One region of the Nonomuraea sp. NPDC049158 genome, then DNA from elsewhere that is predicted to be linked to it. Evidence: predicted binding sites of a transcription regulator. Region 1 holds the regulator's gene; the other holds the start of a gene.
What was found. Region 1 encodes LexA, which represses DNA repair genes until DNA is damaged. Its sites were predicted from a motif close to TCGAACANNTGTTCGA; they were not measured.

Region 1 (15,762 bases):
CTGGAGCTCCTGATCCGCGTGCGGCGGAGCGATGGCCGGGAGCCGCTCGCCGACCCGCACGCGCTGCTGCGGCGGATCGGCGAGCGGCTGCGGGGCAGGGACCGGTCGTCGGACGCGGCAGCCGTACGCCTGCTCGCCATCGCCGACGACCTCCTCGCACCGTAACGAACAGCCCGTCCACACCACCCCTTGGGCCTGGGGCCTCAAGTGGGTGGCCGTCGGCGTGGCCGGACATCGTCACGCGCGGTCACCGTCCGGCCACGCCTGTTTGCAGGGCGGCAAACTGTTTGAAGGGCGGCAAAGGGGAGCACGCTTCACGTGGAGAAGATCAAGGACCCGCTCGAGTTTCAGGCGGGGGGACGCGGCATGAGAGTCGCCGCGCGGGGCATCTCCGGTCAGGGCACGACGTCGCAGTGTGACGACATCCGGAAGGGACGACATGGCAGACAGCCGTCCGCACGACGGACGCCCCGGGAACCTTTGGCCACTCGTCGGGCGCGCCACGGCGCTGCGCACGGTCCTGTCAGCGGCGACGCGGGCGGACGTCGGCGGCGTGGTGATCGTGGGACCGCCGGGTGTGGGCCGGACGCGCCTGGCCAAGGAGGCGGTCGCGCGGCTCGCGGCGGCGGGTCATCCGACGGCCTGGGCGACCGGGACCCGTGCCGCCGGGGCGATCCCCTTGGGCTCATTGCTGCATCTCGCGCTCCCCCAGGATGCCGCGGAGCCCGTCACGGCGCACATCTTCGGCCAGATCGTGGAACGTTTCAGCGTTTCCTCCGGGAAACGGCCGGTATTCGTCGTGGACGACACCCATCTGCTCGACGACGTCTCGGCCGCGCTCGTCTACCAGCTCGCCGTGCACACGAGAACCTTCGTGCTGCTCACCGTACGGCAGGGACACACGGCGCCCGACGTGATGACGGCGTTATGGAAGGAAGGGGTGGCCCGCCGCGTCGAGCTGCGGCCGCTGAGCGACGACGAGGTGGACACCCTGCTCGAGCGCGGCCTGGGCGGTCCGCTGGACGCCGTCACGCGGCACACGTTCCGCCGCCTGTCCGCCGGCAACCCGCTCGTGCTGCGTGAGCTCGCGCGGTCCGCGCTGGAGGGATCCGCGCTGCTGCGCCGCGACGGCCTCTGGCACCTGGGCGGTGACCTGCGGATCACCGGCCGGCTCGGTGATCTGATCGAGGCGCAGATGCAGGTCGACGATCCGGTCGTGCTGGCCGTACTCGAGGTGCTCGCCTGTAAGGAGCCGCTCGGCCAGCTCGTGCTCGAGGATCTCACCGGGCACTCCGCGGTGGTGCGGGCCGAACGGCAAGGGCTGGTGGTGGTCGAACCCTCCGGAGCGCGGCACCAGACGCGACTGGCGATACCCGCGTACGGGGAGGTCATCCGCGCGCGCATGCCACGCGCCCGAGCGCACGAGATCTGGGCGCGGCTGGCCGGGTCCCTCGCCGCCTCGCCACGCCGTCGCGCGGACGACGCGCTCGAGCTGGTCATGTGGCGGCGCACGGCGGGCCTCGAGTCCTCCGGCCAGGAGTTGCTGGCCGCCGCGGAACGCGCCGCCGAACGTTTGGAGCTCGAGGTCGCCGAGCGGCTGGCGACCGCGGCCGGTGCCGCCGATGGCGGGGTGGACGCGAACCTGACCCTGGCCGAGGTGATGGCGTTGCAGGGCCGCTTCGCCGACGCGGCCGGCGTACTCCCGGCTCCAGGGGAATGCGACACCGAAGGACGCGCCGACCGGCGGGCGATAGTCAGGGAGAAGATCGAATACTGGCAGCACGAAGCCGCACCGGCGCAGGGGAATCCGACCGGCGAGCGGGCGGCGGAGGCGGTGCGAGCCTGGACGATGCTGATCGAGGGACACGTCGCGGGAGCTCTCTCCATCGGCACGGCGCTGCTCACCCGGCCAGGACCGCCGCTGCCGGCGGAGGCGACGGCACGGGCGGCCACGGCGGTGGTGCTCGCCGCCGGTCTCATGGGAGACATCCGCCTCGTCGAACGAGCGAGCGCCACCGGCCTGGAGGTCGCCTCGCCGTGGACAGAGGCCCAGGTCGGCGCCGCCAGGTGCGTCGCCCTCGTGCTGGCCGGCGCTCTCACCACCGCGGCCAAGTCCGTGGACATCGCGTATCGAGAAGCCGTCGAGACGCGGATGGCGGCACCCATGGTCGGCATGTGGGCGATCGTGCGCGGCTTCGTGGCGAAGGCTCAGGGACGGGTGAAGCCGGCCCAGCAGGCGCTGCGCGAGGCGGTCGTGTTACTCGGCGAGCACGACCCGCTGCGATTACCGGCTGTCTACCTGGCCGAGTTGGCCGGCGCGTACGCGATGGCCGGAGACACCGTCCAGGCGGACGCGTGGCTGTGCCGGATGGAGGGCTGCCCCCCGCCACGGGGCGCGCTCTTCGACGCCTGGATCGAGCGCGACCGCGCCTGGGTGGCCGCCGCCGCGCTCGATCTCCCCAGCGCCGCCGGCCACGCCCTCGGCGCCGCGAAGACCGCGGGCAAGGCCGGAGTGCCGATGATCGAGGCACTGGCGTTGTTCGACGCCGCGCGATTCGGCGCCGCGAAAGAGGTGTGCGACAAGCTGCACCAGCTCGCCAGGGGCACCGCCGCACCCGCGACGGCGGCCTTCGCCACGATGGCCACCGCCCTGGCCACGGACGACGCTCACCTGCTCGCGGAGACGGCCGAGCGACTCCATCGCCTCGGCCATCTGCTGCCCGCCGCGGAGGCGGCCGCGACGGCCCACCGGCTGCATGCCGGGGCGCGGCGGCGTACGGCGGCCAAGGCCGCGCTCGTGTTCGCCCGTGAGCTGCTCACCGAGTGCGACGGCGCCCGGACGCCGCTGACGGACCTGACGGGGGCTCTCGAGGTGTCGCTGACTCCTCGAGAGCTGCAGGTGGCGAAGCTGACCGCGGCGGGACTGCCCAGCCGCGCCGTCGCCGACCGCCTCGGCCTCTCGCTCCGAACCGTCAACAACCACCTGGGCCGGGTGTACGCCAAGCTCGGAGTGTCCGGGCGCGACGCGCTCGCGCAGGTGCTGGGCCAGCCGCCTGGCGAGGAGCCCCACGCTCAGGAACTCCTCCAAGGGGATGCCTGCTGAATACGGACCAACTAGCCGCGTGGTCTCCGTCCTAGCCGCGTGGTCTCCGTCTGCGGGAATGTGCGCCTCTGCGGCGACCCCTTGGACGTGCTGTCGAACGTCGTGACACACGGCAGGTTCTTGCTAGACGACCTTGGCCGAGGGCGCCTTCCAGGTGTTGCAGGAGGCGGGATCTGCCTGGCTGAAGCCCTGGTCGAACCAGTAGGAGCGGCTGGACGCCTTGCCGTACCAGGCGTTCTGCGGACCGGCCACCTTGAGGCTGCCCTCGATGTAGGCGAGCAGTTGCTTCCAGTCCTTGGCCGTGCGGCCCTGTCCGGCCCAGATGCTCTTGAGGAAGACGCCGCCCAGGCAGTCTGACTGGAGGGCGTAGCGGCGGTACTGCTCGCGGTTCTCGGCGTTGCTTTCGCTCTTGAGGTTGGAGAATGCCTCGTTGATGTCCACGTGACCCATCACGTGCAGGCTGAACTCCCGGCTCATCTCGGCGAGTATCGGGAGGTCCGATGCGTTCTTCACCCAGTCGGACTTGAGCTGGACCTGGAGCTTCCGGTAGCAGTAGAGGACGGCGGAACCCTTGGCCTTGCCCCAGGAACCGCAGACGCGCTCCGCGAACGTCGACTCGACCTCGATCGTCGCCTCCTGGTAGTCGAAGTCGAAGGCGGGACGCTTCAGCTTTCCGGCCCAGGCGGTGTTCATGCAGCCGACCAGCCCGGACAGGTACTTCTCCACGGAGGCCCTGGTGGTGCCCTTGACCAGCTTGGCGCATTTCGGCTTGGCCAGCTTGCCTGCTTTGTACAGCTTGTTGTTCGTCAGGTCAGGGGCATCCTTGACGGGGAAGGCGGCGGCCTCGGCCGTACCGGTGAATAACAGGATCGGGACGGCCGCGACGGCGGCGAGAACGCTGATCTTCATGACGGATAACCATAGAGCCCCGGCCCGCGGTTGACGGCCAATGGTCCGTTCAGCGGGCGCGGAAGTCACAGCCAGTAGGTGTCGTGTTCGCGGAAGAACTCCGCCCTCTCTTCCTCGCTCTTGCCCGCCAGGGTGAGCAGCCCCTCGAAGTAACCCTCTCGGGGCGCGCCCGGCGCGAAGTGCAGCAGCATCGACGCCGGCGCCCCCGATTCATTACGAAACGCGTGCACGCCACCTTCCGGGACATGCACGAAATCGCCCGGCGTGGTGTCGATCCAGCGCCGCCCGTCGTAGATACGCACGGTGCCGGACAGAATGTAGAACGACTCAGAGATCGACCGGTGGAAGTGCGCCGCAGGACCGCTGGGCTCCGGTCCCATTTCCCAGCGATACAGCCCGAACTGTCCGTTGGTCGACGCGCCGGTCGCCAAGTAATGCGCCGTGTTACCGCTCGGGTAGATCAGTTCCGGCACCGCGTCCGGGCGCCGGTACGTCGCGCTCGGCTCGCCGGCGTCACCGTCATAGGTCGGCGGTGGATAGGTCATGGCGCCATCACGCCTCTCTCTTTTGAACCGGCCCCTGAGGGCCGTCGGTCAGCCTGGATATTGGGCACATATTCGATGGGTGCGGCATTCCGTGGTCAGTATTGCCAGATGGCGTTGTGACGGTGTCGCGCGGGGTGGATTTCGAGATCATCGATGGCCAGACAGCCATCGGTCGTGGCGTTGATCCTCTGACGGATGGCTTCGAGCCTGAGGCGCAGGCGTTGGCGTGCCTGGCGCTCCTCGATGCCGGCCCACTCCGATACCGACTGGTCTCGGGGATCGGCCCTGGCCCAGGAGTAGACGTCGACCTTGTGGCAGAGGGACATCGGACGTGGCCGGTGGCCGGCCCGCCGTGCCTGTCTCAGGCATGCGGCACTGTAACGGAGATCAACTATCACCACCGACCGCCATGGGGCTCCCCCGCCGAGAACAGGACGAGCGTTGTGATGGGCAGTGCGGGACATGAGGCTCCCTGGGTAGCACCGCCAGGTATGTCCTGGCGAACTACTTGAAGCCGGCCGGTCCCGTTGATCGCTGTTGAGCCATGGCCGGACCCTATTTCCTCGGATCAGGTGCCGTCGACCCAGTACTTCTGCACTCTGGCGATGGCCTCGTCCTTGCTCATCGCCGCGACCGTCATCTCGTCGAGTCCGACCCTTGAGATCAACATGAAGACGAGATCGGCGGGCAACGCCTCCGACGGCTGGCCCCCACCAGCCATTCACGCAACTGATCGTCATTACTGAGGCTGATCAACTGCACGACCCCCCAGTTGTCACGGTGGTTGGGAACGTCGAGCAGGTGATCCTGCCAGTCCTCGGCGTACTCACGCAGCCCCTCGACCATCTCCGCAACAGCCTGATCAAAGGTCGCGCCATCCGCGGCGACCGGTGACCCCGGGATGAAAATCGACCAGCCGCCTGCCTCAGGAACCACCTGCGCACGAGAAGGAATGACCATCGCGAGGTAGTGACGCAGTCTTTCAACGTCCACGAGGGCCGTCACGGCCGATTCGCGCCGCACTGTGGCCACGCGACCTCGCTCCGCCGCGTCCAGCAGCGCCTTGAGATGCGTACGAGCTTCGGTATAGCTGTCGAAGTGGACGACGGCCATGGCGGCACCTCCAGCGAGAGTCTCTTCAGAATGCCACCCAGAGCAGCTCGCAACGGTGCGCGCGCTGCGCCAATCGTCAGGCAAAGCACAGGGCAGGGAGCCTAAGAGATGCGGGCCCCCTGCCCTGACCAGGCGTTTCTCGCCTCGACGCCTGAAACTAGCTGCAGCCGCTGGTCGAGCCGCAGCCCTCGCAGACGTAGCAGCTGCCCGCCGGGCGCATCTTGGTGCCGCAGGTCATGCAGAGCGGGGCGTCGGCGGTGATGCGCTGGTGGTTCTCCAGCGTGAACTCCTGCACCGGCTCCGGCTCGGCCTTCTGCTCCGCCTCCTGCTTGGCCTCGATCGGGGCCGACTGGGCGAGCGCCTCACGGTCGACCGCCTCCTGGAGCGCGGCCGGGTCCTCGCCGCGCTGCTGCGCGGCGCGCTCGGCCGCCGAGAAGATGCCCAGCGCCGCCCGCTCGTCGTAGGGCAGGTGGTCGAGGGCCAGGCGGCGGAAGATGTAGTCCATCACCGAGGTGGCCATCCGGATGTCGGGGTCGTCCGTCATCCCGGCGGGCTCGAAGCGCATGTTGACGAACTTGCTCATGTACGTCTCGAGCGGCACGCCGTACTGGAGCCCTATCGAGATCGCCACCGAGAAGGCGTCCATGACGCCCGCCAGCGTCGAACCCTGCTTGGACATCTTCAGGAAGACCTCGCCGAGCCCGTCGTCGGGGTAGGACGAGGCGGTCATGTAGCCCTTGGCGCCGCCGACCGTGAAGCGGGTGGTCATGCTGGGCCGCTGGTTGGGCATCCGGCGCCGGGTGGGCCGGTTGACCTCGATGACCCGGACCTCGGGCTCGGCGACCTCGGCCGCCTTGTCGGCCTTCTCGGCTTCCTTCTTGCTGCCGCCGGCCGACAGCGGCTGGCCGACCTTGCAGTTGTCGCGGTAGACCGCCAGCGCCTTGAGGCCGAGCCGCCAGCCCTCCAGGTAGACCTGCTCGATGTCGTCGATCGTGGCCGACTCCGGCAGGTTGACCGTCTTGGAGATCGCGCCGGACAGGAACGGCTGCGCGGCGGCCATCATGCGGACGTGACCCATCGGGGCGATGGCCCGCTCGCCCATCGCGCAGTCGAACACCTCGTAGTGCTCCCTGCGCAGGCCGGGGGCGTCGACGACGTGGCCGTGCTCGGCGATGTACTCGACGATGGCCTCGATCTGCTCCTGCTGGTAGTTGAGCTGCCTGAGCGCGCGCGGGATCGTCTGGTTGACGATCTGCATCGAGCCGCCGCCGACGAGCTTCTTGAACTTGACCAGCGCCAGGTCGGGCTCGATGCCGGTGGTGTCGCAGTCCATCATCAGGCCGATGGTGCCCGTGGGCGCGAGCAGGCTGGCCTGCGCGTTGCGGTAGCCGTTCTTCTCGCCGGCCTTGAGGCACTCCGACCACTGACGGGACGCCTCGGCGTGGATCTTGGCGTCCATCGAGCCGACCGTGCGCAGGTCGTCGTTGGCGGCGGCGTGCTTGCGCATGATCCGCTTGTGCGGCTCGGCGTTGCGGGCATAGCCGTCGTACGGGCCGACGACTCCGGCCAGCTCGGCGCTGCGCCGGTAGGACACACCGGTCATCAGCGACGTGATCGCCCCGGCGACCGCGCGGCCGCCGTCGGAGTCGTACGCGTGGCCGGTGGCCATGAGCAGCGCGCCCAGGTTCGCGTAGCCGATGCCGAGCTGGCGGTAGGCGCGGGTCGTCTCGCCGATCTTCTCGGTCGGGAAGTCGGCGAACGTGATCGACACGTCCATGGCCGTGATGATCAGCTCGGTCAGCTTGACGAAGTTCGCGACGTCGAAGGTGTCGTCGTCCTTCAGGAACTTCAGCAGGTTGATGCTGGCCAGGTTGCAGGAGGAGTTGTCGAGGTGGACGTACTCGCTGCAGGGGTTGCTGGCGGTGATGCGCCCGGTCTCCGGGGTGGTGTGCCAGTCGTTGATCGTGTCGTCGTACTGGACGCCGGGGTCGGCGCACTCCCAGGCCGCCTTGGCCATCTTGCGGAACAGCTCCCGCGCGTCGACCTTCTCGATCACCTCGCCGGTCAGGCGGCCGCGCAGCGCGAAGTCGTCGCCCTTCTCGACCGCGTGCATGAACTCCTCGGAGACGCGCACCGAGTTGTTGGCGTTCTGGTATTGGACCGAGACGATGTCCTTGCCGCCCAGGTCCATGTCGAACCCGGCGTCGCGCAGCGCGCGGACCTTGTCCTCCTCGCGGGCCTTGGTCTCGACGAACTCCACGATGTCGGGGTGGTCGACGTCGAGCACGACCATCTTGGCCGCCCGGCGGGTGGCGCCGCCGGACTTGATGGTGCCCGCGCTCGCGTCGGCGCCGCGCATGAACGAGACCGGCCCGCTGGCCGTACCGCCGCTGGACAGGAGCTCCTTCGAGGAGCGGATGCGGGACAGGTTGACCCCCGAGCCCGAGCCGCCCTTGAAGATCACGCCCTCTTCCTTGTACCAGTCGAGGATCGACTCCATCGTGTCGTCCACGGCCAAGATGAAGCAGGCGCTCACCTGCTGCGGGCTCGCGGTGCCCACGTTGAACCACACCGGCGAGTTGAACGCGAACACCTGGTGCGTCAGCGCGTGCTTCAGCTCGTGATCGAAGATCTCGGCATCCTCGTCGGTGGCGAAGTAGCCGTGCTCCACCGCGGTCTTGGTGTAGACGCCGACGACCCGGTCGACCAACTGCTTCAGGCTCCACTCGCGCTGCGGGGTGCCCACGGCGCCGCGGAAGTATTTGGTGGTGACGATGTTGGCCGCGTTGACCGACCAGAACTCAGGAAACTCGACGCCCCGCTGCTCGAAATTGATCGAGCCGTCGCGCCAATTGGTCATGACGACGTCGCGGCGCTCCCACTGGATGTCGTCATATGGGTGCACACCGGGCTTAGTGAAGATTCGCTTCATCTTGAGCCCCTTGCGCGGACGCTTGCCTCCGCGCGTGACTGAACCGCTGGCCGTCTCCGTCATGACTCCCCCTTCTCCGCCTTCAACTGTTCGATCTCGGCCTCGAAGTCCGCCAGGCTCTCGAAACCGCGATATACCGATGCGAATCGCAAGTAGGCCACCTCGTCCAACTCCCGCAACGGGCCCAGGATCGCCAGCCCCACCTCGTTGGAGGGGAGTTCAGCGGCACCCTTGGCCCGGATGGCCTCCTCGACGCGCTGGCCCAATTGAGCCAGCGAATCCTCGCTCACCGGCCTGCCCTGGCAGGCCCGTCGCACGCCCGCGACGACCTTGTCACGCGAAAACGGCTCCGTTACTCCGCTGCGCTTGCTCACCATCAGCAGTACGGTCTCCTGCGTGGTGAACCGGCGCCCGCATTCCGGACAGGTACGGCGGCGCCGAATGGCCGCGCCGTCCTCTGTCGAGCGGCTGTCGATGACCCTCGTATCAGGATGACGACAGAACGGACAGTGCACGTTTGTTCGCCCTCCTCGACCATGCGGTCACCACAGGCGTAAAGCGCTGTTCTGCGTACGCTTGCGCACGCCCCACGGCTTGCCATGGTGCGGTCAGAGAAACACAATTTGTGGTGAACTACATCGGTGTAACTACTAGATGTTGTGGTCCAACCGTAGAAGCGAGCGACCATGAACGCAAGTTGGACGGAGGCTTGCCGCCGAAGTCGCTGATCAGCGCAGCCACCTTGGTCCGACTCGGGCGTGTCGTCGTCAACACCGGCCGGTGGGGGTGTGTTCCTCGCCTCGCTGGTCACGTTGGTTGGCCGGTCTCACGTGGGTGAACACGGCTCACAGGCATCTCGTACGGCACATCCGTACGCGCTCGTCTCCACGCTTTCGGTTGGGGACGGACCGTATCGCTACTGGTTGAGGCTCGAGGCTTACTGCAAGGCGCGGGCGCTCGGGATGTACAGGCGGCTGCCGGGGCGGATGAGCGAGCCGGGCAGGCCGTTCAGCCGCTTGATCTCGGTCACCACCGCTGCGGGGTCGCCCTCGTCGGGAGCCACCGCGTCGGCGATCGTCCAGAGCGAGTCCCCCTCGTGGACGGTCACCCAGGGCAGGCCCGCGTGACTCGGCACGACAGGCGCCGCGGACGCCTGGCCGACCGCGCGGGTGCCGAGCCAGAAGCCGCCCAGGGACAGCAGAGCCATGGCCATCACCAGTACGGCCCGCCCCCGTCGCGTGAGCCGTACGGGAGGATTACGCCGCCCCCGTCGAGTAACGCCGGCCTGCCTCCTGGACAGATGGGTCCGATCGGCGGGCAGACCGCCCTTGCGCCGGGGACGGCGCGTGTACGAGCCCGGCACCTCACGGACCCGGCCGCCGGAACGACCGGCCACTTCCCGAGCCGGGCCCCCGACACGCCCACCCACACCCCGAGACCGCGCACCGTACCGGCCGCCCGCCCGGCGCGAGCGCCCCTCCGACCGGCTCTCTGCCTCACGGGAGCGAGCGCCCGCATCGCGCAGAGGGCTCTCCGCGCGGCCGTCGCTCGCCCGAACCGACGAGTTCCCGAACTCCACCGATCGCCCGACTTCCGCCGAGCCTGCGGGCTCCACTGGGCGCCCGGTCGCGTCCGTGGGTCGCACACTTCCATCAGACCGCGGTGTGTCGTCGGAGTCAGGGCGTGGCGCGGGCACCAGCCACAGAAGCGGTCTTCCCTGTGCTGCGGCCCGACGACTGAGAGGCCCTCTGCCGGCCGATCCGCCCCTCGTACGTTCGCCCCCTCCCCCCGGCCGGCCGCCGCTGCCGTATTCGGGACGACCCCCGCCCCCGCGTGCAGGCCGCGCCCCGCCTTCCCTGCCGAAACGGCCTCCGTCTCCACTCTCGCGAACGCTCCCGCCCCCAGTCCGCGAACGACCCGCACCCCCGGTTCGGGAACGAGCCCCGCCCGCTATCTCGAGACGGCCTTCCGGCCCCGGAACAGCGAACCCCGGGCCGCCGGACCCCGAACCGGTCGATCCCGGACCAGCGGACCCCGTGCCGACGGTCCCCGGACCGTCAGGCGCCGGGCCAACAAACCCCGGACCGGCGGACCCCGGAGCCCGGTTGTCGGAGTTGTCACGGGTAAGCGGGGGTTCGCGATCTGGCCGGTCGGCGGAATCGCCGCCCCGACAACCATCCCCCTGGTCGTCACCCGTGTTGCCGCCCCCCGCCACCGGTCGCCGGGTGGCGTCTGCCAGGAGGGTGAGTCGCTTGACGTCGTCGCTGGTCGCATCTGTGATGGTGGTCGCTCGCATGTTTGACCTCCCAGCCGTCCCGGCCCGAAAAAAAGACCCAATAAAGATCGGCAAATCGAACACGGTGTCGATCGAACTCCCGTACGATGTTGTACACCACGCTGCCAACAATTTCGAGGAAGACTCGAACAATTGTTTGAAGATGATCTTCAACAGCGATACGGTCGCTGTGTGCGACACGAAGACCACGGACCGGGAGATTCGCCGGTGAGGCGGGCCGCCGGGCGAGGAGGCAGATCATGAGCGATCGGGATGACACCAACGGGGTCAGTGACCTCGCGGTGCGTCGGCGTGACTCCCTGGGGCTGACACCCAGGCAACGCAAGATCCTCGAGGTGATTCGCGACTCGGTCCAACAGCGGGGCTACCCGCCGTCCATGCGCGAGATCGGCGAGGCCGTGCAACTGACCAGCACGTCCAGCGTGTCGCACCAGCTGACGGCGTTGCAGCGCAAGGGCTACCTGAGACGCGACCCCCACCGGCCGCGCGCGCTCGAGGTGCGTCTGCCGGGCGAGCCCGTGCTCTGGGTCGATCCCGACGCCGCCAACGAGTCCGACTCCCCGGTGAGCAGGCCCACGGCCGCCTACGTGCCGCTGGTCGGCCGGATCGCCGCCGGTGGACCGATCCTCGCCGAGGAGAGCGTCGAAGACGTCTTCGCCCTGCCCAAGCAACTGGTCGGTGAAGGCACCCTCTTCCTCCTGCAGGTCGCCGGTGATTCGATGATCGACGCCGCCATCGCCGACGGCGACTGGGTCGTCGTCCGCCAGCAGCCGGTCGCGGAGAGCGGTGACATCGTGGCGGCCATGATCGAGGGCGAGGCTACGGTGAAGACGTTCAAGCGCAAGGACGGCCACGTCTGGCTGGTGCCGCACAACGCCAACTACGACCCGATCCCCGGCGACGAGGCCAGCGTCCTGGGCAAGGTCGTAGCGGTCCTCCGCCGCCTCTAGCACCGCACGCATGTCCGGGCGTATGGCAGGGTGATGCGCCAGGCGTACGCCATCGGCTCCGTACGCATGCGACAGAGGGCATGGCAGGCAACACACCTGCCATGCCCTCTGTTCGTGTCCTCTTGAGGAGTACGGTCATCAGCCATTCGGGCCAGACCACCGGCCTCAAGACAGGGACCAGATCGTAGGTTGCCGGTCTCCGCGACCGACTGCCGGCGGAGATCGGCGTACCAAAAGAGACATCTGACCGAAGGTGAAGTCGCCTGGCCAATGAGACGGGCTGGCCAGAACAGCGGTGGTTTCTAGAATGGCCGCGTGACCGACACAAAGCGGGCAGAAGACCTCAAGGCAACACACGACGGATTCAAGTGGGCCAAAGCCGCTCCCGGCGTCATCCCCGCCTGGATCGCCGATATGGACCTCCCCACCGCCCCCGAAGTCGTCAACGCCCTTCAACGGCGGGCCCACGGTGACCTCGGCTACCCCACCTGGCTGGACAGTCCCCGCTGTGGTCCCCTGGCTGAGGCGTTCGTTGAGCGGATGGCCGGTCGGTACGGCTGGGAGCCGGAGCTTGAGTATGTGCGGAGTTATTCCGACATCAACCAAGCGCTCCAGGTGCTCCTCCACGTATGGACCCGCCCAGGGGACGGCGTGGCCGTGCATACCCCCGCCTATCCCCCGTTCCTCGGCACGCTGGAGACCATGAACCGGCCGCTGCATCCCCTCCAGCTGATCGCCGACGGGGACTCGTGGCGGTTTGAGGTGCCTGATCTGTCCCGCTGCAAGGTGTTGCTGCTGGTCAACCCGCACAATCCCACAGGTCGGGTCTTCACCCGCGAGGAGCTGACCGAGCTGGCGGAGCACGTCGAGCGTCATGACCTGCTCGTCATCTCCGACGAGATCCACGCCGACCTCGCGTACGCCCCCAACCAGCACATCCCGTTCGCCGCCCTCCTGCCTGAGCGGACCGTCACGCTCACCTCTGCCACCAAGGCGTTCAATCTTGGCGGCATCCGGTGCTCGGTCGCCCACATCGGTTCGCCGGAGCTGCGTAAGGCTCTCGACGCGCAGCCGCCCTTCGTGTTCGGCTCGGCCAATCTGTTCGGAGTGGAGGCGACGGTGGCGGCCTGGCGGCACGGCGACGCCTGGCTTGAGGAGACCCGTGCCCTGTTGGACAGGAATCGCCGGACGATCGCCGACCGGCTGCCCGAGGGGATTGGCTACCGCATCCCGGAGGCCACCTACCTGGCCTGGCTCGACTACGGCCGCCCAGGCGTACAGGAAACGCTCGAACGTGACGCGAAGGTCATGCTGAGCGATGGCGCCACGTTCGGGCCCGGCGGCGCGCACTGTGTACGGCTGAACTTCGCCACCACCGAGCCCATCCTGACCGAGATCCTGGACCGCATCACACAAACAGGCTAGAAGCGAGGGAAGTCCGTTTCCTCGACCCCCGCCGGCCCGGCGCCCACCGAGTCCTTCTTCAAGGACTCTCCCGCCAGGTACTCCAGCCGCGCGGTGATAGCCCCCTGAATCAGTACAAGGGCGAGCGACAACCGCCACCCCACCTTGATGGACGCCAGCCGGGCAGCCGGGTTGACGGACGCGACCAGGCGCAGCGCCGCGATCACCCCCAGCTCGCCCATGGTCGTCCAGAACGCGTACGAGTGCAGCCGGTTCAGCTGCTTCACCGCGTCCTGCAACCCGACGGCCCGGCCCGCGGCATAGTCGGCGAGCTGGACACCCGCGGTGACGAAGTCTCGTAGCTTCTGGTCGGCCACGTCCTTGGCGCCGCCGTGCCATGCTGCCGCAAGTGCCTCCAGCTTCATCGGGTCCCCGGCCCCGAAGATCTCGCCCAGGGAGTTGGCGGCGTGGCGCCAGGCCGCGATGGCCTCGTCGACCTTGTCGTCGTTCCAGGTCACGGTGGCCAGCCAGAGCATGAGCCCGGTCGCGGCCGTGATCGACATCGTGGCGGCGACCTTGAGCATGGACAGCGTGCGCTGGCTCAGGTTCGCCATCTTCGCCGCCTCGGCCGACATGTTCGCGATCCCGGCGGCCGAGCCTTGCTGAAGGTAGGAGGAGGCCTCCGCCAGCCGGACGAGGGTCATACCCGTGGTGCCGAGCGACGTGAGGCCATATCCCACGCCGTTCCGGACTTCCGACTCCGGAGAAGGCGCCTGCCCGCGTACGAGAGGCTGCCGGTGGCCGCCGACGGCGAGGACCGCGCGCATGACGTCGTTGGAGGCCCGCACATACCCGTCGGCGGTGAGCTTCAGGTTGCGCGAGATATCCTCGGCCGACTCCACACCGCGCCGCGCCCGGCCGTTGAACTCGTCACTGGCCTGGTTGTGGCGATCTCTCGCCGCACCACCGGCCATGCCGAACGTCCCCAAGGGGAGCTCTGGAACGGCGAGCTTTTCCAGGGCCTTCCGGATGTCCTGAGCATTCAGCCCGGTTTCCCGGATACCGCTCTGACGATAGGCGAGAGGATCCACCGCCTTACGCCTGAAGAAAGGCGATAGCGACCACGCCCTGCCCAGCGGCGTCACTCTGGCGATACGCGAGGGACTTCATGGGATCAAGCGTCTTCCGCTCTCTGTGTTTACGTGAGTAAAACGGACATCAGCGTAGCCTCGTCGCCTGCTGGCCGAGGCCGGAAGGCGATCTGGTGGAAGCCGATACCGCGTCCGTCCGGCGAGCCGGGCGGACCGTGGTTGAGAACCGCTTTGTCGGGGCCTGACCCCGCATTCCTGGAGAGAGTGCGGCTCTTGGGCCACCGCCCCGCCGGACGCTGTCCCGTTGGTGCGGACACCAATGGGGGCGGGGGCCGAACGCCAGTCAGGCACCCGGCTGTGACTGAACATTACCATCTGATCACCTTCAGTCGCGGTCGATCAGAAACCAACCACAGTTCTTCTGGCAACCACCAGCTGGCATAGCGAGCGCCGACAACAGTTCTTACTCTGCCGACAGGATCCGCTCCGATCATCATCGGAGCGGATCCCGTGATGAGTCCGTTATGTCGCGAGCGAGGTCAGTAACGCCGCGAGGTCATGTCGCCAGCGGCGGCAGGTCCGGAGGTGTGGCCGCCGGGTGCTCGGCCAGGGCGGCGAGCGCGAGTTCGACCGCCTTCTCCAGCTGCGGATCGCGCCCCGCCACCCGGTCCTGCGGCGTGATGACCACCTCGATGTCGGGGTCGACGCCGTAGTTCTCCACGCCCCAGCCCTGCCCGGCCAGCCAGAACGAGTAGCGGGGTTGGGTCACCACCGTCCCGTCCACCAGCGAGTAGCGCGAGTCGATGCCGATCACTCCGCCCCACGTCCGGGTGCCCACCAGCGGACCGATCTTCCGGTTCTTGATGCCCGCGCTGACGATGTCGCCGTCCGAGCCCGCGAACTCGTCGGTGACGGCCACGATCGGGCCGCGCGGCGAGTCCTCGGGGTAGCGCATCGGCTCGTAGCCGCGGGCGTGATTCCAGCCGGTGACCTGGCGCGACAGCTTCTCCAGCACGAGCTCGGAGGTGTGCCCGCCGCCGTTCTCGCGTACGTCCACGACCAGCCCCTCGCGGGCCATCTCCGTACGCAGGTCGCGATGGAACTGCGCCCACCCCGACGCCACCATGTCGGGCACGTGCAGGTAGCCGAGCCGCCCCTCCGACGCCTGCCTGACGTAGGCGCGCCGGCCCTCCACCCAGTCGTGGTAGCGCAGTTGCGTCTCGTCGGAGATCGGGGTGACCACCACCCGGCGCGTCTCGCCGCCTGACGCCGGTCGTACGGTCAGCTCGATGGGCTGCCCGGCCGTACCGGCCAGGGAGGCGAGCGGGCCGCGTACGGGATCGATGGGCCGGCCGCCCACCGCCACGATCGCGTCGCCCTCGCGCACGGCGACGCCCGGCGCGAGCAGCGGCGAGCGCG
Region 2 (15,762 bases), on a different contig from region 1:
CGCCGCTGGCACGACCATGTCACCGGGTACGTGCTGCCCGAGCCGGACGAGCTGCGCCCGGTGGTCTACAACGCCTGGGAGGCCGTCGGGTTCGAGGTGGCCGAGTCGAACCAGAAGGAGCTGGCCGCGCTCGCCGCCCGCGCGGGGGTGGAGCTGTTCGTCATGGACGACGCCTGGTTCGGCGGGCGCACCGGCGACAGCGCCGGGCTCGGCGACTGGTGGCCGAACCCGGACCGCTTCCCCTCCGGGCTGGCCCCGCTCATCGACGAGGTGCACGGGCTGGGCATGCGGTTCGGCCTCTGGGTGGAGCCCGAGATGGTCAACCCCGACAGCGACCTCTACCGCGCCCACCCCGACTGGGTGCTGCACATGCCCGGCCGCCCGCGTACGCTGCTGCGCAACCAGCTGGTCCTCAACTTCGCCAGGCCCGACGTATCGGACTGGGCGCACAAGTGGCTGCACCGGCTGGTCGGCGAGCACGGCGTGGACTTCCTGAAGTGGGACTTCAACCGGGCCTTCACCGAGGCGGGCTGGCCCGGCGCCGCCGACCAGGACCGGCTCTGGATCGACCACGTGCGAGCCGTCTACTCGATCATGGACCGGCTCCGCGCCGACCATCCGCACCTGCGCATCGAGGCGTGCGCGGGCGGCGGCGGCCGTACCGACCTGGGCATGCTGGCCCATACCGACCAGGTGTGGACCTCCGACAACACCGACGCCCACGACCGCATCGCCATCCAGCACGGCTTCAGCCAGGTCTACCCGGCCCGCGTGATGGCCGCCTGGGTGACCGACAGCCCGAATCCGCTCACCCGCCGCGTCACCCCGCTCAGTTTCCGCTTCCACGTCGCCATGGCCGGCGCGCTCGGCCTCGGCGGCGACCTGCTGAAGTGGAGCCCGGCCGAGCTGGCCGAGGCCGCCGCGCTGGTCGCCGTCTACAAGGACATCAGGCCCGTCGTCCAGCTCGGGCGGCAGGACAGGCTCGAGTACGGCGTGCAGTACACCCACGGCGACCGGACGGTCGTACTCGCCTGGCGGGGGCCCGTGGCGCACGGGACGCCGCTCGTGCCGCTCCGCCTGGCCGGGCTCGACCCGCTGGGCCGCTACCGCGACGAGGACACCGGGCAGCTGCACCATGGAGCTCTGCTGATGTCGGCGGGTCTGCTGCCGGACCTGCCTCCGGGCGACTACGCCAGCGCCCTGATCCGCCTGCGCTCGGTGTAATCGGCCCTAGTTGTATCCGACTTATCCGGTTGGCGACGGGGACTTATCCGATTGAGGAAAGGCCGCGCAGAGCGAGCTGGGCGGCGCGCACGGCCGACTCCTCCGCCTGCTCCAGCGACCCGCCCCGGTTGATGGTGGAGATGACCGCGAGCTTGGTGGCACCGATCAGCGCGCCCACGGCCGCCGCCGCGTCCACGTGGTCGAGCTCGCCGGGAAAGGCGTCCTCCAGCGCCCGCGCCAGCTGGAGCTGGCTGTCGAACAGCAGATGCAGCGCCCGCGCCTGCAAGGAGGGGACGGTCATGATGAGCCGCATCCGCAGGGGCGCGTCCAACACTCGGAAGTCGTCGTCGCTCGCCCACTGCAGGCTCGTCCGTACGAGCCGCAGCAGCAGGTCGGCCACGTGCTCGCCGGGCGTCCTGGACGAGATCATCTCGATGGCCCGCGCTATGCGCGCCGCGCTGTCGAAGAACAGCACGTCCTCCTTACTGGCGAAGTAGCTGAAGAACGTCCGCGTCGACACCTCGGCCTCGGCCGCGATCTCGGCCAGCGTGGTCTCCTCGAAGCCTTTCTCGTCGAACAGCCGGAGCGCGGCCTCGATCAGCGCCCGGCGTGTGCGCTGCTTCTTGCGCTCCCGTAGTCCCACCATGCCGGGAACTGTACCGCCAAACTTGGTGATTTTCATCCATTGAAGTTTTGCAGCGAATGAGGTTTTCTGGTGGAGTTGACCAAGCGAAAGGAGCCACACCATGTCGGATCTGACCCTCACCACCACCCGCCAGCGCCCCTTCGATCCACCTGACGAAATCGCCGAGCTACGAGAACAAACACCGATCCACCGCATGACCTACGCCGACGGGCACCTCGGCTGGATCGTGACCGGCTACTCCGCCGCCCGCGCCGTGCTCGCCGACGCGCGCTTCAGCAACCGCCCCGAGCTCATCCACCCGCCGATCCCGGCCCGGCTGCAGCTCGCGAAGGAGCAGGGTTTCCGGGTGCCGCCCGGGTTCTTCCTGCGCATGGACGCCCCCGAGCACACCCGCTACCGCAAGCTCCTCACCGGCCAGTTCACCGTGCGCAGGATGAAGGAGCTGGAGCCGAGGATCGCCGAGATCACCGACGCCTGCCTGGACGCCATGGAGGCCGCGGCCAAGCCGGTGGACCTGGTGCAGGAGTTCGCGCTGCCGATCCCGTCGCTGGTCATCTGCGAGCTGCTGGGGGTGCCGTACGAGGACCGGGCGCAGTTCCAGGAAGACACCAAGGTGCTCGTCAACCTGGAGATCAAGGCCGAGGAGGCCATGGCCGCGGTGACGCGCATCTCCGCGTATCTGTACGGGCTGATCCAGCGCAAGCGCGCCAAGCCGGAGGACGACCTGCTCAGCGGGCTGATCGAGGGCGGCGAGCTGAACGACGAGGAGCTCACGGGCGTCGCGTTCCTGCTGCTGGTGGCCGGCCACGAGACGACCGCGAACATGCTTGGCCTCGGCACGTACGCGCTGCTCGCCAACCCCGCCCAGCTCGCCCTGATGCGTGACGACCCGTCCACGGTCGAGAACGGCGTCGAGGAGCTCCTGCGCTACCTCACGATCATCCACCTCGGCCCGGTCAGGAGCGCCTTGGCCGACGTCGAGATCGAGGGCCAGCTGATCAAGGCCGGCGAATCGGTCGCGATCCACCTCCCGGTGGCCAACCGCGACCCCTCCCGCTTCCCGGACGGCGACGCGCTCGACCTGGCCCGGCCCGCCACGGGCCACCTCACGTTCGGCCACGGCATCCACCAGTGCCTCGGCCAGCAACTGGCCCGGGCCGAGATGCGCATCGCCTACCCGGCGCTCCTGGGGCGCTTCCCCGGCCTACGCTTGGCCGTATCACCGGAGGAGGTGCCGATGCGCTCGGATATGAGCATCTATGGTGTGCACCGCCTCCCTGTCACCTGGTAGGTCAATGATGGAGATCAAGGCAGACACAACGGTGTGCATCGGTGCGGGCATGTGCGCGCTGACGGTGCCGGCGATATTCGACCAGAGCGAGGAGGAGGGGACCGTGGTGGTCCTTGACTCCACCCCACCGGCCGAGCTGGAAGAAGCCGTCCACCGCGCCGTGACGCTGTGCCCGTCAGGCGCCATCTCGGTGGTCTGATTTCGATTTTCTGGGTCCTTCGCGTTTCTGGGTCCTTCGCGTCGACGGCGGGTGCCTTCTGTCGTACCGGTCTGGCCGTCTTACGGCTCGCCCAGCCCGAACCTTCCCCGCCGTCGCCGCGACCGTCTTCTGGGGCGCTCGTCTTTCGGGCTGACCCTCTACTGGGCCGACCGCCTATCGGCCGACCATCTATCGGGCTGACCGTCTGCCGGATGCCCGCCCCACGGGCTTGATCGCCCCACCGGCCCTCGGTTGCAGACACCCAGCGCGGATGCGCCAGTTTCGCGGACCTGCTGAGGCGCCCACCAGTTGGCCGCGGACCGCTGCTCCCAGGCCTCCGGATGGTCCTTGAGCGCGCTGCCCGTTCCTGCGGACCTCCGCTCCCAAGACCTCAATCCCCTTTCTGGACCTTCACGGCCCTCTGGGGACCTCCGCAGGGGCGGCCCGGGCGCCGGATCTCCGCTGATCGAATCTGTGTTCGTAGAACAGGTTGACACCGAGCGTGATCGAAATTATGTTCGACCTAGTGACGTGAGGCTCGCGGCTCACGTCGTAGGACCTGGTCGCGGGCCGTTCGCTTCCCCCAAGCGAGACCCGCGATCAGGCTCCAGGGCGAAGGGCGTGTCCTCGTCGTCGGCGGAGACGAGTGGGCGCGTCCTGGCCGGACGGGGTGCGGGGAAGCTCCTCGTCCGGCCAGCCCGGCGGAATTGTCGGTGGGGTCTGCGAACCTTGGCTTCACCGGCGGAGACGCCGGGAGCCGCCATGACTCCAAGGAGGCGCGCAAGATGGCACCAAGGCTCAGCGATACGCAGGGGCCCCGGCTGTCGCCCGCAGTTAGGGCGCACCTGACGGATTCACATTCCTGCCTGGCGGAGGCGGCAGCCGCTCGCACCCCGGCATCCCGATACGTGGCAGCGCACCTGGCAGCCCTGCGAGCGGCGGCGGCGATCCTGGCCGCCCGCCCACGCCCCATGGAAGGCCGCAGGCGCCGCCTGCGCAGCGCCTGGGAGCTGCTCCCGGAGGCGGAGCCCAAGCTCGCGGAATGGGCCGCCTACTTCTCGGTGAGCGCCGCCAAGCGCGCCGCCGCCGAGGCCGGCATGGTCCGTGGCGTCAGCGCGGCCGACGCGGACGAGCTTTTGGCTGAAGCCGACACCTTCGTCGCCGTAGTCCAGGACATCCTGGGCGTCCCCGCTCAACCCCAACTCCCGGTCGAGGTCCCCCTGGCCGGCTGACCACACCGCTCGCGCCGCCGACGCCGGCGGCGAGTGGGCAGCCGGACAACTCGAACACGAGCGAACACACCGACCCAGGCGAGGGCCAGCAGACCATCCCGACCAAGGACGACCCCGCCAAACCGGTGGAAGCAGAGCGCGACGCCTGAAGCATGCCCAAAGACGCCGCATGCAGGCGATCGAACGCCCCGAACCTGGGCGGCCAGGGGGTCGAGGAGGGTCTCCGCAGAATTGAACGGCAGGCCAGGGGCCTTGTGGTCCCTCGGCAGAGGAACATCAGGCCGTCCAGTTCTCAGCCGTCCAGTTCTCAGCGTTGATCGCGCTGCTGCCGCCTTCGGGCAGCTCGATGATCTGCGCGATGGACAGGATCTTGCGGAACCTGTGGCCAATCCGTTCCTCCATGGTCGTGCGGCCATGCTCCAGGATGTCTCTGGCATCATCCGGCTGCCGGACCAGACTCTGACCTGAGCAGGACTCCTGATGAGTTGTGAGGCGGCCGGTGAGGCTGCGATACCCCTGCGTGTCGATCTGGACCAGGTCTCCGGTACGAAGCCGGCCGTCGGGGGCAGCAACGTCTTTGCGGCCTGGGGATCGGCCAGATAGCCGGGACCGGTCTGCCGGTCACGGGCCTCGCGTGGTCACGGGCCCCGCCCGGCCACGGTCCCCGCGTGCCACCGCCGGGCCGTGTCAGGCCGCGGCCACTGCCGGGCCGTGTCAGGCCGAACACATCGGATGGGGGCCACTCGCCCGCTACCGGGGAGACTCCTCGGCCCTTATCCGAGCTCGTCAGGACCGTGCTACGCCACTTGTGGCGGACTGGGGCGGCATTTCCGCCGTGTCTCCTCCGTGTCTCCTCCGTGTGCGCTAAGTCTCATCCGCGGGCTGTTACACCGGATGCGCGGCTGGTGTCTCCATGTCGAGTTCACAACACGAGGGAGACATGATGAACGGGAACGTCGCGGTGGTCGTGGTCGGTGGCGGGTACGGGGGCGTGACGGCGGCCAATCGCCTGGCTCGGCGCGATGGCGTGTCGGTGACCCTGGTCAATCCGCGTCCCGACTTCGTCTCGCGGATCCGCCTGCACCAGCTCGTGACCGGCTCCGATGACGCGGTCGAGGACTTCGGTGAGGTTCTGGGTGGGAACGTCCGGCTGGTGGTCGACACCGCGACCCGGATCGACGCCGCCGAGCGACGAGTGTCGCTGGCGGGCGGTGGCACGCTCTCCTACGACTACCTCGTCTACGCGGTGGGCAGTGGCGCCGCCGATCCCGGCGTGCCCGGAGCGGCGGAGTTCGCTCATTCGGTGTCGACCCTCGAGGGAGCGCGACGACTGCGGTCGGCCCTGGCCGCGACGCCCGCGACGGCTCCGGTGACCGTGGTCGGGGCCGGCCCGACCGGCCTGGAGACCGCCGCCGAGCTGGCCGAACTGGGTCGCAAGGTCACCCTGGTCTGCGGCAATGTGCTGGGCCCCTACCTGCATGCCCGGGTCCGCCGCCTGGTCGCTCGCCGGCTCGCCGAGCTGGGTGTGACCGTCCTCGAAGGTCCCCGCGCTCGGGTGACGGAAGTGACACGTGAGGCGATACGGCTCGACGACGGCCGCCGGTTGCCCAGCGCGGTGACGATCTGGACCGCGGGATTCCGTGTCCCGGACCTGGCCGCCCGCAGCGGGCTGCGCACCGACGCCGAAGGCCGCCTGCTCACCGACACGACGCTGACCAGTGTGGACGACGTGCGCATCGTCGCCGCGGGGGACGCGGCGGCGATGACGGACCGGCCATTTCGGATGAGCTGCCAGGCCGCCGTACAGCTGGGCCCGGGGGCAGCCACCACGATTCTGCGACGGATCTCGGGGAAAACACCCGCTCCCGTCCGGTTGCTGTTCGCCGGGCAGTGCCTCAGCCTCGGCCGAAACGAGGGCGTCACCCAGTTCTCCTACCTGAACGACAGGGTGAACGCGCTCCACTTCAGCGGGCGGCTCGGTGCCCCCGTCAAGGAGATCGCCTGCCGGTTCACCCTCAATCAGTTGGTGTCCGGGGCACGCAAGGCCACCTCGCGCGCATCCCACCTGACCTGATCAGCGGGGAGGCCGCTGCCGACGACCCCGTCTTTGGACTGGGTACATTTCCCCGGTCTGCTTCCGGCATGTGAGGCTGACCACGAGAGAGTGAAGCGCACGACATGAACGACCACGTCACCGACCCCGCGACCAAAGCCTTCGTCGCCCACCGAGACCTGCTGTTCACCGTCGCCTACGAGATGCTCGGATCGGCGGCGGACGCCGAGGACGTCCTCCAGGAGGCCTGGCTGCGGTGGGCGAAGGTCGACCTGGCGCAGGTGCGGGACCAGCGCGCATACCTGGTACGGATCACGACCCGGCAAGCACTCAACCGGCTACGGACCCTCCAACGGCGCAAAGAGGCCTATGTCGGCCCCTGGCTGCCCGAGCCCCTGCTCACCGCGCCGGACGTGGCCGAGGACGTCGAACTGGCCGAGAACCTGTCGCTGGCACTCATGTTCATCCTGGAAACCCTCTCACCGACCGAACGCGCCGTCTTCGTGCTGCGCGAGGTCTTCGACATCGGCTACGACGACATCGCGGCCGCGATCGGCAAGAGTCCCGCCGCCGCACGCCAGATCGCCTACCGCGCACGCCGGCACGTCGACGCCCGCCGGCCGTCCACACCGGTTTCCCCGGAAGAAACCCGGGCGGCGCTGAATTCGTTCCAGTCCGCGCTCGTGACCGGGGACCTGCGGGGGCTGCTTGACGTACTCGCCCCGGATGTTGTCTTCGTCAGCGACGGCGGCGGCCTCAAGCTGGCGGCTCTGCGGCCGGTCGTCGGCGCGGACAAGGTGCTCAGTTACATGGCCGGCAGCCTCGGCAAGGCCGGCGGCACCTTCACCAGTGAGCCCACGACGGTCAACGGCAACCCCGGACTCATCCTGCGGCTGGACGACGTGATCGACGGCGTGCTGGCCTTCCGCGTGGACAACGCCCGCGTCACGGGCCTCTACTACGTCCGCAACCCCGAAAAACTCACCCGCGTCGAGTCCGAAACCCCCCTCACCTCCCGCTGACCCTCCGCCGACGCGGCAGAAGATACCCATCACGATCAGCCGGACGACCAGCACGAGCACCCCGCCCCCGGCTTACAACAGCCCCACTGACCAGCGCTTTTTATGGGAGCCCAGGCAAGTGCCACCTGCCGAAGGGGCGAGGAGAGTCTTCCCCCTCCCACCGGCCGCTCCCCCTAGAGGAAGTAAGAGCAGACGCATGTCCCACACCCACCGCAACGCTGTCATCCCCGAGCGAGTCGTGAACCTGGACGAGGCCCGACACCGGCATGGTGCGATGGCCGACCACGCGGCCCAGATGGTCATGGCCGGAGACCCGCTTGCCGACGCCGTGATCGCCGAACTCGACCAACTGGGCAAGGAAGGCCGTCACATCCTCAACCGGGGACTCACCGACGGTCTTGCCAGCCTGGGCGAACAGCCGCCCAGCGCCATCGAGGCACTGCTGCGGCAGTTGGAGACGGTGCCTTCCTGGGTCGATCCCGCACAGATCGACCGTGGTGAGGTCGCCCTGCTGTCGGTGCCCCAGCCGTGGTTCGAGATCTGCGCGATCAGCAGCGCCCTGGTGCACACCTATGCCTCGCCCGCCATCGCCCGGCTGCTGGCGCAGACGGGACAGCTGACGAAGATGGCTTCCCGCCGACTCGTCGAGACCGGGATGTGGGGGCGTCAGAGCACGCTGCCCGGAGGTCTTCACCGAGGAGCTTCCGGCTATATCAGCACCGCGCAGGTCCGACTGCTGCATGCGCGGATACGAGCCACCGCTCTCCAGCACGGCTGGGACACGGCCGTCTGGGGCCTTCCCATCGGGCAGACCGACATGGCCCGTACATGGCTGGACTTCACGCTCACCCCCTTCACGGCTCTCGCGGCAGTCGGTATCGAGCTGAGTGCCGAAGAACAGAAGAGCTTGTACCGGTATTGGTCCTACACCGCCTATCTGCTCGGGATCGATGAACGCTTCTACCAGGGCGTCACGGACCACGCTGGCGCTCGTCGTCTGCAGAACCTGCTGGACATGACGAACGCTGAGCCGGACGACAACTCACGTGCGCTGACCGCGGCCATGGTCAGCGCCACGGCCGGCGCCATGGCCTGTGCGCCCAACCCCCTGATGGCCGAGGACCGGCTCCGCGACCTCCTCCACGGCCTGCTGCGGCGTGCCTTCGGCAGCGAACTCTCCGACCACCTGGGCATCCCTGAATCGGACGCCACTCCGCTGCTGCCTCTGATCGCTCTCCTCAACAGCCAGGCCAGGCGCTGGCAGACCTTCACGGCTGACTCCGCCGAGACGGCCCGCCGCGAGAACGCGCAAAGTCCCGGCCCCGATGAAGCCTTCCGCCTTCCCGGCGGCACCTTTTACGAGCAGAACATCGCCGTGCCCACCACGGCATGAACGATCCTCGCGCGATCTGCCCGCACCGAGTGCTCAGATCCGCTCCACGCGCCTCAACATGCTCGCTCCGCGGGGCCCGGCCCGCTCGGAGTGCGAGTCCCGGCCGGGCCGCCCGCACGTCCTCAGCGGCGCGTCAGGAGGTGGTTCACATCGGATCGCACAGCGGTACGGTGCTGTAATCCTCGCCCGTCACCGGCCGGATGTCCTGCCAGCGCACCCACCGGGCCTGGCCCATGTGCTCGGTGCCGTCGTCGGTGTTCAGCGTCTGCGGGGGCCATAGCAGGAATCCCCACCGCTCTCCCTCCGTATCGCCCCAAGCCAGCAGATAACGCGCCTCGCCGCCGCAGTCGGTGGTCGAGAACGTCGTCGCGGCATGTTCGACGATCGGTGGCCGCCACAACCCTGGTAGGCCTTTCATGTCGAGATGCATTGGTCCATTATACGAACTGGTATTCGATATCGCTAGGCGAACGCGCCCTTTCCCGGGCCCATCTGGGCGAACGCGGTGGGTACTTGGACGGCCAGACTCCGCTGGACCTGCGTGGCCGACCTGCGTGTGCGTGTGTGGGCGTGCGGGCACGGTGGGAGTGCGGCGTGTGGGCGGCGGGGGCGGCTGGGCCTGCGCTGTGAACGCGCCCGGATGGGCGTGGGCGTGCGGAGGGGGTGTTCGGCGGGCTTGTGCGGGGGCGTGCCGCTGGCCCCGCGGCGGTGCGCGCGAAGGGCTATGGGGTCGCGTAAGGCCTACGATTGCCGGAGGTGTGCGGCGGGATCCGCGTGAGGGACCTGTACGGCAGGACCACGGGCCTGGAGGCGTGCGGAAAGGGCCGCCCTACTGGCGGTCCTCGGCCTGGCGGGCGGGTGGCGGGGTGCCGTGCGTGCCCGGACAAAGCCCGTCCTCATGCTCCCGTACGGAGGTTCACCGTGCCGCCGTACGCGAGCACCAAGACGAAAAAGCGGGACGCGCCCGTCACATGGCGCGCCCCGAAAAACAGGAGCGGTCAGAAGGACTCGACGGCGCGGCGGGCCTCCGCGTCGAGGACGCCCCAGCTGATGAGCTCCTCCGTCAGCTCGCTCGGCGACTTGTCGTAGATCACGGCCAGGGAACGCAGGTCCTCCTGGCGGATCGACAGGACCTTCCCGTTGTAGTCGCCACGCTGGCTCTGGATGGTGGCCGCGTAACGGGCGAGTGCCCCGGCCTTCTCCTTCGGCAGCGTCGCAAGACGTTCCAGGTCGATGACAAGCTTCGGTGTCGGGCCGAGCGGGCTCGGCGCGGCACCGCCGGGCAGCAGCTCGGAGACGGGCACCCCGTAGAAGTCGGCAAGCTCGGCAAGTTTCTGAACCGTTACAGCACGGTCGCCACGCTCGTACGAGCCCACGACCACGGCTTTCCACCTGCCACGCGACTTCTCTTCGACTCCGTGCAGGGACAGGCCCTGCTGGGTGCGGATGGCGCGGAGTCGTGCACCCAGCGACTTTGCGTACTCAGACGGCATCGTGTGGCCCCCCGGCTCTCGTATGTAGCGCTCTCAGTAGATTGTGCTCCCTTGCGACGAATGCCCCGGCCACCGGGGGGTGTGTGCCTTGTTAGGCACCATCGGTAGCCATGGCTCTGGGTTTACCCCATAACGCCGCGCAGTGTGGTTACGCACAGTGACGGTAAAGGGGCGGACGCCGAAGGTCAAGCTGATTGGAAAAAAGATGCCGAATCCGATCCGGGATGGAACGACTTAATAGCCCCTCTTGTCCCATGAGTAACAATACTTCGTCACTGTTTGTCCGGTGACATGCATGGTGGAAATCGCCGCTAAACCCATGTCAGTGATCGCGTAGAGGCCGAGGTGGGAGGCACTGAGAAGGGCTGGGGAGGGCCATCCAGGAGCGCGGGGACGGTCGGAGGAGCCGGCGGTGGGCGGGCCGTGTGGCGCTGGGTTCAGTGTTGACGGGTTAGGATCATGACCGGACACGTGGCCGCACGGACGATTTTGAGCGACGTGTCCCCGAGGAACACCCGCCGCAACGGCCCCGCGTTGCTGGAGGCGCAGATGAGCAGTTCGCCCGGCGACCACGACGTCTGGCCCATGGCCTGTGCCACATCGCGGCCCTCCAGGATCTCGAACTCCGCCCGGATGTGCCGTTGCTGCCCGCTGGCCGCCTCCTGCAGGTCGTTCGCCACCTGGTCGCGCAGCCGCGTGAGCATGTCCTCCTCGATCTTGGCGCGGCGGGCGCCGCGGATCAGCAGGGTGACCAGCCGCAGCGGCACGTCGAGGATGACCGCGGCCTGGGCGGCGTCGCGCACCGCGGCGTCGGCGCAGGGGCCGCGGCGGTAGGCGACGGTGATCCGCTCGACGGCCACGGGCAGCGCGTCCGCGTAGCCGCGCGGGGCCAGCATGACCGGCACCGTCGAGGAGTGCAGCAGCTGGTCGGCGGTGCTGCCGACGGAGATGCGGCCCCTGCCGCCGCCCGGCGCGGAGCCGATCACGACGACGTCGGCCGCGCGTTTGCGGGCCAGGTCCACCAGCCCGCGCCCGCTGCCTTTGTTGGTGTGGACGACGTAGTCGGCCTTGTCGCCGGTGAGCGCCCGGGCCTGCCCGAGCGTGGCCTGCGCCTGTTCCTGCAGATACGTGCGCCACTCGGTCAGGTCGGCGCGCGCGGGCCCCGGGGTGGTCCACACGGGCGGCTGCACGTACGCCACCGTCAGCTGCCCCTTGACCTGCCCGGCCAGGAGCACGGCCAGCGCCAGCGCGTCACGTCCTCTCGGCTCGGGGATGAATCCGGCCAGTACGTTTTCGAGCTTCATCGGGGCACCTCGGTGTTCAACCGCGAGTGGCGATAGCCGTACAGGAAGTAACAGATCAGGCCCACCAGCATCCAGAGGCCGAACGCCTGCCAGGTGACGCCGGCCAGACCGGCCATCACGATGACGCAGAAGATCGTGCCGAGGATCGGCGTGGCGGGGAAGAACGGCGTGCGGAAGCTGCGCGGCAGCTCGGGGCTGCGGTAGCGGAGCACGAGCACGCCGATGTTGACGATGGCGAAGGCGAACAGCGTCCCGATGCTCGTGGCCTCGGCGAGCTGGCCCAGCGGCACCAGCCCGGCCAGTACGGAGATGAACGCCGCCACGATGAGCGTGTTGGCGACGGGCACCTGGTGGCGCGGGTTCACCTTCTGGAAGATGTGCGGGATGAGCCCGTCGCGGGACATGGCGAACAGGATGCGGGTCTGGCCGTAGATGACGGTCAGGACGACGCTCGCGATGGCCACGACGGCGCCGAAGGAGACGATCAGGCCCGGCCAGGTGGCGCCGGTGGCGAGGTTCACGATGTAGGAGAGGCTGGCTTCGGTGCGCTCCGGGTCGAAGTCGGTCCACGGCATGGCGCCGATCGCGGCCACGGCCACCAGGACGTAGACGACCGTGACGATGGCCAGCGACAGGATGATCGCCAGGGGCAGGTCGCGCTTGGGGTTCTTGGCCTCCTCGCCGGCGGTGGAGGCGGCGTCGAAGCCGATGTAGGAGAAGAACACCTGCGAGGCGGCGGCCGTGACGCCCGCGACGCCCATGGGCGCGAACGGCGAGAAGTGCCCGGCCCTGAACGCGCTGAAGGCCACCACGCAGAAGAAGACCAGCACGGCGACCTTGATGAGCACGAACACGGCGTTGGCCGTGGCGCTCTCCGACGCCCCGCGCAGCAGCAGCCAGGTGGCCAGCAGCACGATGAGGATCGCGGTGACGTTGACCACGCCGCCGTCCTGGCCGGGGGAGTGGGTGATCGACGCGGGCAGCTCCCAGCCGAACAGGCCCTTCAGGAAGGAGTTGAGGTATTCGCCCCAGCCGACGGACACCGCCGCGACCGACACCGCGTACTCCAGCATGAGGCACCAGCCGCAGATCCAGGCGACGATCTCGCCCAGCGTCGCGTACGCGTAGGAGTAGGACGAGCCGGACACCGGGATCGTGCCGGCCAGCTCCGCGTACGACAGCGCGGAGAACAGCGCCGTGATCGCGGCCAGCACGAAGGCCAGCACGACGGCGGGACCCGCCTTCGGCACGGCCTGGCCGAGGATGACGAAGATGCCGGTGCCGAGCGTGGCGCCGACGCTGAACAGCGTGAGCTGCCACAGCGACATCGTGCGGCGCAGCTCACCGCCCTCGCCGTGGCCGCCTTCGGCCACGATCTGGTCGGTGGGCTTGATGCGGAAGAGCCGTTGGGCGAGTGCCATCGAAACCTCCTAGAGCCCTAAAGCGTGCTGGTCAGCGGCCAGCGGGCGTTCGGCGTGACGATCGTGCCCGCGGTGCCTTCCAGGATCTGCTCCGCCTGCCCGAGCTCGCCGATGGCCGCCATGTCGCCGGTGGTCTCCACGAAACGGCAGACCGCTTCCACTTTCGGCCCCATGGAGCCCGCTGGGAAGTCGAGGGCGCGAAGTTCGTGCGGGGTGGTGTTCGCGAGCTCGCTCTGGTGGGGCGTGCCGAAGTCCTTCAGTACGCGCGGCACGTCGGTCAGGATGAGGAAGGCGTCACATTCGAGCGCCTCGGCCAGCATCGACGCCGTGGAGTCCTTGTCGATGACCGCCTCGACACCGGACAGGCGGCCGTGCTCGTCGCGGATGACCGGGATGCCGCCGCCGCCCGCGCAGATCACCACGACCCCCTCGCGGACCATCTTGCTGATCAGCCGTGTCTCCACGACGCGCTGCGGGGTGGGAGAGGGGACGACGCGCCGCCAGTCGTGGCCGTCGGCGGCGACCGTCCAGCCGTACTCCTTGGCCAGCTTCATGGCCTCGTCCTGGTCGTAGACCGGGCCGACGAACTTGGTCGGGTTGTCGAAGGCCGGATCGACCGCCGACACGAGCGTCTGGGTGACCATGGCCAGGACCTGCCGGCCGGGCAGCGCGTTCTGCAGGGCCTGCAGCATCCAGTAGCCGATCATGCCCTGCGTCTCGGCGCCGAGCGTGTCGAACGGGTAGGGCCTGGTCAGGCGGGGGTCGTTGGCGCTCTCCAGCGCCAGCAGGCCCACCTGCGGCCCATTGCCGTGGGTGATGATCAGCTCGTGCTTCTCCGCGAGCTTGGCCAGCGTCTTGGCCGCGTTGGTGACGTTGGCGATCTGCGGCTCCACGTCCGCCCGCTGGCTGCGCCGGAGCACCGCGTTGCCCCCCAGGGCGACGATGACCCTCATCTCTCAGATGCCGTCCCGCTCGAGGGGGCAGCTCATGCAGCGCGGCCCGCCGCGCCCCCTGCCGAGCTCGCTGCCCCGGATCGTGATGACCTCGATGCCGTTGTCGCGCAGGAAGTTGTTGGTCGTGGTGTTGCGCTCGTAGGCGACGACCACGCCCGGCTCGATGGCCAGCGCGTTGCAGCCGTCGTCCCACTGCTCCCGTTCGGCGGCGTAGACGTCCTGCGTCGGGATGAGGACCTTGATGTCGTCCAGGTCCAGGGCCCGCGCCATGGCCCGGTGCATGTCCTCCGGCGGGTGGTCGGTGACCTTGAGCTCCTTCTCGGTGTCGCCCGGCTCGATGGTGTACGAGGGCAGCATGCCCAGCCCCGCGTACTTGGTGAACACGCCCACGTCCACCATCGTCATCACGGTGTCGAGGTGCATGAACGCGCGGGCCTTCGGCATGTTCAGCGCGATGATCTTCCGCGCGGAGCCGGCCTGGAACAGCCGCTGCGCGAGCATCTCGATGGCCTGCGGCTGGGTGCGCTCGCTCATCCCGATCAGCACCACGCCGCGCCCGAGGACCAGCACGTCGCCGCCCTCCAGCGTGGCCGGGGCGATCGACTGGCCGGGCAGCCACACGTTGTAGCCGCCCTTCTGCGGACGGCCGAACCCGTCGGCGAAGGTCGGGTGGAACTCGTAGACGGCCTCCATGTTCACCGTCTCGCGCATGCGCGCCTTCTTCTTCATCGCGTTGATCGAGACGCCGTCGAACACCCAGCAGGAGGTGTCGCGGGTGAACAGGTGGTTCGGCAGGGGCGGCAGGATGAAGTCGTCGTCGCCGGCCGCGTGGTAGGACATCGACTTCGGATCGCAGCCCGCCGCGACCATCTCGCGTTTGGTGATGCCGCCTGTCAGGTACACCTGCAGGGTCTTGGAGTCCATCGTGTCGAGGGTGTTGCGGATGTCGTCGACGGCCAGCGGGCCCATGAAGCGCTCGTCGAGGATCCCGTCGAGGATGTGCTTGCGCGCTTCGGGGATCTCGATCGTCTCCCTGAGCAGGTCCGCCAGCATGTGGACCTTGACGCCGCGCTCCCGCAGCACCTGCTGGAACTCCTCGTGCTCCTCCATCGCGCGCTGCACCCACAGCACGTCGTCGAAGAGGAACGCGTCCTTGTTGGTCGGGGTGAGCCGCTTGAGCGCCAGGTCGGGCTTGTGCAGCAGCACCTGGTAGAGCTTGCCCACCTCGGAGTCGACATGGAAGGTCATTGTCCCTGTATCCCCTCGAAGCAGGCGGACGTCAACGCGCTGGCACCGCCCGCGGTGCCCGTCACGTGCCCCGTGCGGACGGTTCCGACACGGAAGGGGCGGGGAAATTACCCAACCGTGGTCAGCCATGGGGAGTAGGTGGCAAGAGTTCTGGCTGGTAGCCCCTGGTACTGTGTGTCACGACCAACACCCTTTTAAGACCCGTCCCGTGAGGCGGGAAAGGTGGTGAGTTCTGCCGTGTCCGAATCCCCAACGTCCGACCAGACGCCCCTCTCAAGGGCCG

Region 2: AB0B61_RS42285 (SAV_6107 family HEPN domain-containing protein) is a predicted target of LexA. The motif match lies at 3,867-3,882, and genes of this name have one in related genera.

The regions. Positions count from the first base shown of each region.
Region 1 covers NZ_JBEZDM010000025.1:130,029-145,790, forward strand. Annotated here, with positions in the region: gene AB0B61_RS39630 (GAF domain-containing protein) at 1-165, shown strand, start outside; gene AB0B61_RS39635 (LuxR C-terminal-related transcriptional regulator) at 440-3,103, shown strand; gene AB0B61_RS39640 (neutral zinc metallopeptidase) at 3,227-4,012, opposite strand; gene AB0B61_RS39645 (cupin domain-containing protein) at 4,078-4,557, opposite strand; gene AB0B61_RS39650 (hypothetical protein) at 4,653-4,883, opposite strand; gene AB0B61_RS39655 (prevent-host-death protein) at 5,221-5,670, opposite strand; gene AB0B61_RS39660 (vitamin B12-dependent ribonucleotide reductase) at 5,828-8,665, opposite strand; gene nrdR (transcriptional regulator NrdR) at 8,662-9,117, opposite strand; gene AB0B61_RS39670 (LysM peptidoglycan-binding domain-containing protein) at 9,540-9,809, opposite strand; gene AB0B61_RS39675 (hypothetical protein) at 10,855-11,109, shown strand; gene lexA (transcriptional repressor LexA) at 11,138-11,848, shown strand; gene AB0B61_RS39685 (aminotransferase class I/II-fold pyridoxal phosphate-dependent enzyme) at 12,164-13,273, shown strand; gene AB0B61_RS39690 (hypothetical protein) at 13,270-14,226, opposite strand; gene AB0B61_RS39695 (PDZ domain-containing protein) at 14,900-15,762, opposite strand, start outside.
Region 2 covers NZ_JBEZDM010000029.1:60,354-76,115, forward strand. Annotated here, with positions in the region: gene AB0B61_RS42265 (alpha-galactosidase) at 1-1,224, shown strand, start outside; gene AB0B61_RS42270 (helix-turn-helix domain-containing protein) at 1,268-1,870, opposite strand; gene AB0B61_RS42275 (cytochrome P450) at 1,971-3,161, shown strand; gene AB0B61_RS42280 (ferredoxin) at 3,169-3,360, shown strand; gene AB0B61_RS42285 (SAV_6107 family HEPN domain-containing protein) at 4,146-4,592, shown strand; gene AB0B61_RS42290 (hypothetical protein) at 4,869-4,994, opposite strand; gene AB0B61_RS42295 (FAD-dependent oxidoreductase) at 5,533-6,666, shown strand; gene AB0B61_RS42300 (RNA polymerase sigma-70 factor) at 6,771-7,667, shown strand; gene AB0B61_RS42305 (oxygenase MpaB family protein) at 7,906-9,060, shown strand; gene AB0B61_RS42310 (hypothetical protein) at 9,206-9,490, opposite strand; gene AB0B61_RS42315 (transcriptional regulator) at 10,059-10,553, opposite strand; gene AB0B61_RS42320 (universal stress protein) at 10,991-11,857, opposite strand; gene AB0B61_RS42325 (amino acid permease) at 11,854-13,278, opposite strand; gene arcC (carbamate kinase) at 13,296-14,231, opposite strand; gene AB0B61_RS42335 (arginine deiminase) at 14,235-15,479, opposite strand; gene pyrR (bifunctional pyr operon transcriptional regulator/uracil phosphoribosyltransferase PyrR) at 15,717-15,762, shown strand, end outside.